4 regions of the Mesorhizobium sp. WSM4836 genome follow, and region 1 is predicted to be linked to each of the others. Evidence: predicted binding sites of a transcription regulator. Region 1 holds the regulator's gene; each other region holds the start of a gene.

Region 1 (2,203 bases):
GGACAGGACCATGGGCGAACACACAGTCGCTTCTTTCGACGAGGATCTCGGGCAGATCAGCAAGCTGATCCGCGACATGGCCGACCTCGCCGGTTCGATGGTCGGCGGGGCGACCAAGGCGCTGTTGAATTCCGACAACGTGCTGGCGCAACGCGTCGTTTCCGACGACGCCATCATGGATGCGCGTCAACGCGAACTGGACGACCGCGCCATCACCCTGATCGCCAAACGCCAGCCGATGGCCCACGATCTTCGCCATGTGATCGGAGCGATCCGCATGGCCGGCGACCTTGAACGCATCGGCGACCTTGCCAAGAATATCGCCAAGCGTGTGAGTGCGGTCGGCCTCAGCGTCACGCCGCGCGACCTGTCGCATTCCATCGATGCGATGGCGCAGCTGGTGCTCATCCAGGTGCAGGGCGTCATCGAGGAATATGCCGCAGGCGATGCGGCCGCGTTGGCCAAGCTACGCGCCGCCGACGAGCGCATCGACGTCAAATACACGTCCGTGTTCCGCGAGCTGTTGACCTACATGATGGAAGATCCCCGCAACATCACCGCTTGCACGCACCTGCTGTTCTGCGCCAAGAATCTGGAGCGGATTGGCGATCATGTCACCAACATCGCCGAAAATGCGTATTACGTGCTGACAGGCGAGCAATTGCCGGTCAATCGTCCGAAGCAGGACGAAACGACAATATCCGCACCGGTGACGTGATGGGGGTGCCCAACCGATGATCGCACCACGCATAATGGTGGTGGAGGACGAGGAGCCGTTGGGTGTGCTGCTCCGCTACAACCTCGAATCCGAAGGCTACCAGGTCGAGGTGGTGACACGCGGCGACGAAGCCGAGATCCGTTTGCAGGAGAATGTGCCCGATCTTCTGGTGCTCGACTGGATGATACCAGCGGTTTCCGGCATCGAGCTCTGCCGCCGGTTGCGGGTGCGCCCCGAAACCGAGCGGCTGCCGATCATCATGCTGACCGCGCGCGGCGAGGAGAGCGACCGGGTGCGCGGCCTTTCGACCGGCGCCGACGACTATCTGGTCAAACCGTTTTCGACACCGGAATTCATGGCCAGGGTCAAGGCGCTGCTGCGGCGCGCCAAGCCGGAAGTGTTGTCCAGCGTGCTGAAGGTCGGCGACATCGTGCTCGATCGGGAATCGCACAGGGTCTATCGCAAGAAGAGCGAGATCAGGCTCGGGCCGACCGAATTCCGGCTACTCGAATTTATGATGCGGCATCCGGGCCGCGTCTTCTCGCGTAGCCAGTTGCTCGATAATGTCTGGGGCGAGACGATCTATATCGACGAACGCACCGTCGACGTGCATGTCGGGCGGCTGCGCAAGGCCGTCAACAACGGCCGCATGCCCGATGTCATCCGCACCATCCGCGGTGCAGGTTATGCGATCAGGGAAGATTGACCCGCCGGGTCAGGCTACGTTCTTTCTCATGCCGGGCCTCATTTGCGCGCCCGGCGCGAAAATCTCCTGGTCGACAAAGCTTAACGCCCGCATGGCACAACCTTGGCGGATCAGCGGCAATTCGTTCGGCTCGGTATCGAAGGAGATCGAAGCCGAATGCTGGCCGCCGGCGGTCTGGGCGATTGCCTTGCGCAAGGCCGGCTCGATCAGATCGAAAGCGGCGGCACTGGCGCCGACCATCGCGACCGGCGCCGGATCGATCAGCGCGAACAGCGAGCCGAGACCGAAACCCAGCGCTTCGCCGGCCTTGCGGTAGGCCTCGCGTTCCGGCCCATCCTTCTCGCGCGCCCGGGCCGCCAGCGTGCGCATGTCGGCGTCGCTGACGTCGGCGACCGGTTCGCTGTCTTCGCTCATCTGCCTGGCGTTGCGCCAGATGGCGTAGTTGCCGGCATAGGCCTCGATGCAGCCGCGCCGCCCGCACCGGCAGAGCGCGCCGCCCGGACGATGGATCATGTGGCCAAACTCGCCGCCCGAGGAATGCGTGCCGGTGAACAGGTCGCCCTTGAGCACCAGCCCCATGCCGATGCCGTGCGAAAGCAGGATGGCGATGAAGTCGTCGCGATAGCGATCCGGATCGCGCCAGCGCAAAGCCACCGCCATCATATTGCAGTCGTTCTCCACCGTGGCCGGGATGCCGAATTCATCTTCCAGCATGTCGGCAAAGGCGATGTCGGTCTGCGGCGTGATCGGCGACCACAGCATGGCGCGTGCAGGGGAGT
Region 2 (2,203 bases), on a different contig from region 1:
GTGCCGCCGGCGCCGCCGGCCGCGCAAGGCAATTTCCTCACCCAGACGCTAAGCACGTTGCGCCGCGCCGCCGGTACGCGTGTGTTCTGGTACCTGTTCGCCACCTTCTTTGTTTGCGGCTTCACCACCAACGGCTTGGTCGGCACGCACCTGATCGCCTTTTGCGGCGACATGGGCATCGGCGAAGTGCAGGCCGCAGGCCTGCTGTCGATGATGGGTATCTTCGATCTTATCGGCACGACACTGTCGGGCTGGCTCACCGACCGTTTCGACCCGCGCAAGCTGCTCGGCGTCTATTACGGTATTCGCGGCCTGTCGCTGATCTATTTGCCCTATTCCGGCTTCTCGGCGACCAGCCTGATCATCTTTGCCGTGTTTTACGGACTCGACTGGATTGCCACCGTGCCGCCGACGCTCAGACTCTCTAACGAGGCGTTCGGCGACCGCAGCGGGCCGATCGTCTTCGGCTGGATTGTCGCCGGCCATCAGGTCGGCGCCGCGACGGCGGCCTTTTTCGGCGGCACCATGCGCGAGCTGCAAGGCAATTACGAGCTTGCCTTCCTGATCGCCGGCATGACGGCAATAGCCGCCGCCTGCGTCTCGCTGCTGATCAACACCAGCCGCCCGGCGTTTGAGCCGGAACCGCAAGCGGCTTGAGCTGCAACGGCTGAGCGCTAATCTTCCCTCTTGAGGGGAAATGGCCGCAAAGCGATCAGAGGGGTCGGTCCGACCGGGCTCGGCCCCTTATCGCAGACGCAGGAGGTCGGCGCTCCATGCGAGACGACCCCCTCTGTCGCCTTCGGCGACATCTCTCCCTCAAGGAGGGAGAGTCGCCAGCCTGTTCACTGTTATCAAACCTTCATCGTTTCGAAATGTGCCTGAAACATTGAAGCTGGAGCTTGGCGGCGACCTTCAACGCCATCCAGGAGACAGCCATGAACAAGATTTCGATGACGCGGCGCGCTTTCGTCACATCGGCCAGTGCCGTCGGCCTGGTCGGCGCCTCGGGTCTCGCCCTTCCCTATTACTCGCGCGCCAATCAGCGTCCGGCCTTCACCCATGGCATCCAGTCCGGCGACGTCGACGCGACCAGCGGCATGGTCTGGACGCGCACGGACCGGCCGTCGCGCGTCATGTTCGAAGTGTCGTCGAAGGAAAGCTTCGCCAATGCCGTCCGCCTGGCGCCGCTCGATACCTCGCCGGCCAGCGACTATACGGTGAAGCGGCTGCTCACTGATCTCGCGTCCGACCAGGACATTTTCTACCGCATGGTCGCGGCCGATCTTGCCGACATCAACGCCGTTTCCGAGCCGATCGTCGGCCGCTTCCGCACGGCACCTGCCTCGAAGCGCGACATTCGTTTCGCCTGGTCGGGTGACACCGCCGGCCAAGGCTGGGGCATCGACGACACCGGCATGAAGACGTACGCCACCATTGCCGAGCACACGCCCGACTTCTTCCTGCATTCGGGCGATACGGTCTATGCCGATGGCGCGATGAAGGACGAGGTCGACCTGCCCGGTGGCGGCAAATGGAAAAACACGCTGCTGATCGACGAAAAGCGCAAGGTTGCCGAGACGCTGGACGAGTACCGCGGCCAGTGGAAGTACAATTTGATGGACAGGAATGTGCTGGGGCTCAACGCCATCTGCCCCACCTTCTATCAGTGGGACGACCATGAGGTGCTGAACAATTGGTCGGATTCGAAGGATCTGACCGCCGACGATCGCTACACTGAAAAATCGATCCATGTGCTGGCGGCACGTGCGGCGCGTGCGTTCCACGAAATGACGACGATCCGTTACGAGCCGTCAGAGCCCGGCCGCGTCTACCGCAAGATCGCCTATGGTCCGCTGCTCGACGTGTTCTTCCTCGACATGCGTTCCTACCGCGGCCCCAACGGTCCGGACATGCAGGAGACGATGACGCCGCAATCACGCATCCTCGGTGAACAGCAGATCAAGTGGTTGAAGCGTGAACTGGCGAATTCGAACGCAACCTGGAAAATCATTGCCGCCGACATGCCGCTCGGCCTCGTCGTCTGGAACGACGGCACCAAGAAGGTAGGGGCCGAGGCGGTCAGCAATGGCGACAATGGCCCGGCCAAGGGGCGTGAGCTGGAAATTGCCGACCTTCTTCGCTATATAAAGAACGTGGGTATCAGCAACACCGTCTGGCTCACCGCAGACGTGCATTACACAGC
Region 3 (2,203 bases), on a different contig from region 1:
GCTGCCGGATAAGGGCTGGCCGAACAGAGGCGAGCGGGACGCGCCGATCAGGCGCCGGACGGGGTCTCTTCCAGCTCCGCGATGGCCTTGGTCTGGATAGTCATCACGTTGCCGCGCCAGTGGACGGCGCCACTCAGCCATCCGCGCGCCCATATCGCGGGCAGCATGCAGTCGCGAACCATCATCGCCGGGATTGTGCGCAGCGACAGGTGCCATCCCTTGGCCGAAGCCAGGGCGCATTCCGGCAGGTAAGCCGCCGCCAGCACGACGATGGCGGTTGCTGGCAGGCTGACGCCTGCGTCAGCCGCGGCGATCAGCGCAAGCACCAGTGGTGGCGCCGCGCCGATTAGAATCTCGGGGGCAAAGAACAGTGCAAAGGTGACGCGGCGCAGCCGCGCCCAGCGCGCCTGCCGCGACCAGATGTCGCCGAGCGTGCGCCGGCCGAGCGGCTGTTCGAAGGGCGAGGCGACAAGATTGACCCGCAGTCCGAGCCCGTTGACCAGCTTGGTCGCGGCGGCGTCCTCGGCGATCTCGGCAGCAAGCGCGCAGATGCCGCCATTGGCATCGAGCACCGGCTTGTTCCACAACATGCTCTTGCCTTGGGCGAAGCCGAGGCCGAGCGCCTCTCCAGCATACTGCCAGCGAGCCTGCAGCGTGTTGAGAAAGGCGCATTCGACCTCCCCCCAGAAGCCGTCCGGCCGCGAGCCGATCGGCGTCGAGCAGACGAGGCCGGTGTCGTGCCGCCACGCGGCTATCAGGTGCTGGACATAATCTCTCGGCATAAGCACGTTGGAATCGGCAAGGATGACCCAGCGATAATGCGCCGCCTCCCAACCCTTCACGCAATTGTTGAGTTTTGGATTGCCGCTGATGCGGTCGTCACCGACCAGAAGGCGGGCGCGAATAGCTGGAAAGCGCACCATTGCGGCGGTGATCGGCTTGACCACCGGGTCGTCGGCATGGGCGACGCAGAAGATGAGTTCGTAGCGCGGCCAGTCGAGTGAGAAGGCGCGCTCCAGCGTCTCTTCGGCAAACGGCTCGACGCCGCGCGCCGGAATGATGATCGATACCGGCGGCGCGTTGGCCGCGGGCGGTTCGATCCTGCCTGGTCGCTTCAGCTTCAGCGAAGCTAACAGGATGCTGGCGAGATTTGAAAGAAGGAGGGCTATGGAAAGGAGGGCGGCTGCGAATGTCGGTTCCATCGAGATCTGGTCACTCCAGAAATGCCGGCCGCATGACGGCCGTTTTCAACAATTCGACAGAACGCTGAGTCGCCCGGCACAAGCCTGCACACCATCATTGTCATGTGTCACTTAAATGACATTGTTTTTCGGCACCTGCGCTTGAATCGGGCAAGGAGATGACGCGCATCGTTGATCAAACTGCGCTGAGCGTCGAAAGTTCCATCTACATTGCTTTGGAGCAGTTTGTGTACAGCGCCGTCACCCGCAACATCGAAGTGCAGGTCAGGCCGTTCTATCTGGAGGATCACTCCGACCCGCCGCAAAACCGCTATGTCTGGGGCTACCAGGTAACCATCGATAATCAGTCGGATGAGTTCGTGCAGCTTCTGTCGCGCTACTGGCACATCACCGACGGCACCGGCAAGGTCGAGGAAGTGCGCGGCCCCGGGGTCGTCGGCGAGCAACCCGGACTCAACCCCGGTGACAGTTATCAGTATACGTCCGGATGCCCGCTCTCGACCCCGTCCGGCATCATGGTCGGGCACTACACAGTGCGCACCAAACGGGGCGAGACGTTCGACGTCGCCATCCCCGCCTTCTCGCTCGACTTGCCGGGAATGCGGCGCACCGTCAATTGACGGCCGTCATCCGGCCGCTGCAAACTCCGCCGGGTCGAAGTCATATTGCTTCGAGCAGAATTCGCAGGCGACGTGAATGCTGCCGTCCTCGGTGCTGTCCCTGATCTCCTGGGCGGAAAAGCCTTCGAGGATGCCGCGGATCTTCTCCCTCGAGCATGAGCACTGGTCGGCGACCGGCACGCCGCCGAAAACGCGGACGCCATGCTCGTGGAAAAGCCGGTAAAGCAGCCGTTCGGCGCCGATCGTCGGATCGATCAGCTCGGTCGGTTCAATGGTACCAAGCAGCGCCAGCAGCTCCTGCCAGGAATTGTCGGTCGGGTCGTGGATTTCCTCACGCGGATCGCCATCGCCACCAGGAAGGTCGGGTACGCGCATGCGCTC
Region 4 (2,203 bases), on a different contig from region 1:
CGTCGCCGAGATAGAAGACGACACGGCCATCCTTGGCGACGATCGATTCGGCACCCTCGTGCTTGAAGCGGCCCATGGCGGTGCGCTTCCTCGGCACCGAAGTCGGATCCTGGACGTCGACCTCGACGATCCAGCCGAAGCGGTTCGGCTCGTTCGGCTCCTTGCCGATGTCGAAACGGTCGTAATGCGCTGCCCATTCATAGGCACCTTCAGGAATGCCGAGGCGCTTGTAATTGGCGGCTTCCTTATGGCCCTGCGGCAGCTCGCCCGAGAAATAGCCGTGGATGTTCTCCTCGGCCATGACATAGGTGGCCCATGGCGTGACGCCGCCGGCGCAGTTGTTGACGGTGCCGATGACCTTCGTGCCGGTCGGATCGGCGCTGGTCTTGACGCGGTCGTGGCCGGCGACGGGGCCGGAGAGCGCAATCTCGGTATTGGAGGTGACGCGGCGGTTGAGCTTGCCGTCGCGAACGACCTGCCATTTGCCTGATACCTTGCGGATCTCGACGATGGTGCCGCCATGCGCCGTCATCTCGACATCGACCTGTGCCTTGCTGAGTGGCGCCACTTCGAGCGCTTTCTTGCCGTCCTTCTCGCCGACTTTCACAATGCCCGGAAACATCAGGTGCGGATTGGTGTATTCGTGGTTGACCACCAACAGGCCGTGCTCGGCCGAGCCGCCGATCGGGATATAGCCGACATAGTCGTTGTTGTAGCCGAATTGTCTGGCCTGGGCCTCCGCCGACTGTTTTGTCGGATCGAATTCGGGCGAATCGGCGAACAGCGGATCGCCCCAGCGCAGCAGTACATCGGCGTCATAGCCAGGTGCGACGTGATGCTTGTCGTCTATGCCGGCCTCGAGCTCGTCGAAAGCGAAGGCGGAGCCTTCGGCGGCGCGGGCGTTGTCGGCGGTGATCAGCGCCAGCGGGCTGACGGTGGCGGCTATGGCCGAGACGGCAAGCGAGCCCTTGAGGAAGCCACGGCGCGAGAACCGCGCCGCGATGATTTCACCCATGGTGCGGTTGTCGGTGGGATTGGCTCCTGGCCCGTCGTTTTCCTCGAGCAGGCTGGTGCGGAAATGGGCGTCAGGGGAGCGATGTTCGGTCGAGCGCTGTTCAGTCATGGGGCCTGCCTCTGGCTTGATATATTGCTGGAGCGTGTTGCCTGTCCAACCCGGTATCGCCGGCAGGTCACAGTTTAATGACACGCCGGCTAATTACCACCTGCGATTTGGTATCCAACGTCAGCCCGCTTGACCGCGACCAGCGCTTCGGAAACAAGAGCTGCGGCAGGCGCGCAACGACCGCATCGGGAGGAACAAAAAGTGAGTTTCTGGGGACTTGGGCAGCTCTGCATTTCGACGGTGATCTTCCTGCTGGCGGCCATGGCTGCAAAACAGTGGGGGCTGGCGCCGAGCCTCGGCAAGATCGTGCTGACGTTGGCGCTCTATTCGCTCGGCAATCTGATCATGCTGAGGCTGATCCGTGAATTCGGCATGTCGGTGTCGTTCAGCCTGTCGGCGGTGATCCAGCTGGTGTCGGTGAATGTGGTGGCGTTGGTCTTCTTCGGCGAGCGCGTCAATGCCTTGCAGGCAACCGGCATCGTGCTTGCCATCGCAGCTGTGGCGCTGATCACCCTCGGGCCCTATCTGCAAAGGCTGTAACTGCGATCGGGCCGATGAAGAAGATTGCAAGCAGGCTGCGCAACTGGCTGGAGTTCCCGGTTCTGCTGGCCGGGCTGGTCATTGCCGGCGGGCTGTGGGGGTTCGAGGAGCTGATGGAGTTGGCGCGGGCCACCACGCCGCATGCCTTTGATACCGAAATCCTCCTCGCCTTCCGCAAGGCCGGCCAGCCCGACAATCCGATCGGACCGCCGTGGCTGGAAGGAGCAATGCGCGACATCACCAGCCTTGGCAGCGCCAGCGTACTGGTGCTGATCACGGCAGCAATGATCGTCTATCTGCTGCTTATCCGCAGGCCAGGCGCTGCGCTTCTCATGTTCGTCGCGGTAGCGGGCGGCCAGCTCCTGTCAAGCCTGCTCAAGTTCGATATCGACCGGCCGCGTCCCGATCTGGTCTCGCATCTCGCCGACGTGGCATCGCTTTCGTTTCCAAGCGGCCACGCCATGCTGTCGGCGGTGACATATTTGACGCTGGGCAGCATGGCGGCGCGGTTTTTGCCCGGGCCGACAACGAAAATCTATG

What was found. Region 1 encodes PhoB, which activates phosphate uptake and scavenging genes when phosphate is short. Its sites were predicted from a motif close to TGTCATNNANCTGTCAT; they were not measured.
Region 2: a site for PhoB is predicted at 847-863, ahead of AC0L2P_RS19090 (alkaline phosphatase D family protein). Genes of this name have one in related genera too.
Region 3: a site for PhoB is predicted at 1,307-1,323, ahead of AC0L2P_RS03985 (ceramide glucosyltransferase). Genes of this name have one in related genera too.
Region 4: a site for PhoB is predicted at 1,190-1,206, ahead of AC0L2P_RS05705 (PhoX family protein). Genes of this name have one in related genera too.

Annotation. Positions count from the first base shown of each region.
Region 1 covers NZ_JBVVQF010000028.1:62,061-64,263, forward strand. Annotated here, with positions in the region: gene phoU (phosphate signaling complex protein PhoU) at 11-718, shown strand; gene phoB (phosphate regulon transcriptional regulator PhoB) at 735-1,424, shown strand; gene AC0L2P_RS27230 (ROK family protein) at 1,434-2,203, opposite strand, start outside.
Region 2 covers NZ_JBVVQF010000016.1:9,406-11,608, forward strand. Annotated here, with positions in the region: gene AC0L2P_RS19085 (MFS transporter) at 1-657, shown strand, start outside; gene AC0L2P_RS19090 (alkaline phosphatase D family protein) at 936-2,203, shown strand, end outside.
Region 3 covers NZ_JBVVQF010000002.1:373,899-376,101, reverse strand. Annotated here, with positions in the region: gene AC0L2P_RS03990 (O-succinylhomoserine sulfhydrylase) at 1-12, shown strand, start outside; gene AC0L2P_RS03985 (ceramide glucosyltransferase) at 48-1,202, opposite strand; gene apaG (Co2+/Mg2+ efflux protein ApaG) at 1,430-1,822, shown strand; gene AC0L2P_RS03975 (Hsp33 family molecular chaperone) at 1,829-2,203, opposite strand, start outside.
Region 4 covers NZ_JBVVQF010000003.1:309,412-311,614, forward strand. Annotated here, with positions in the region: gene AC0L2P_RS05705 (PhoX family protein) at 1-1,123, opposite strand, end outside; gene AC0L2P_RS05710 (hypothetical protein) at 1,325-1,663, shown strand; gene AC0L2P_RS05715 (phosphatase PAP2 family protein) at 1,678-2,203, shown strand, end outside.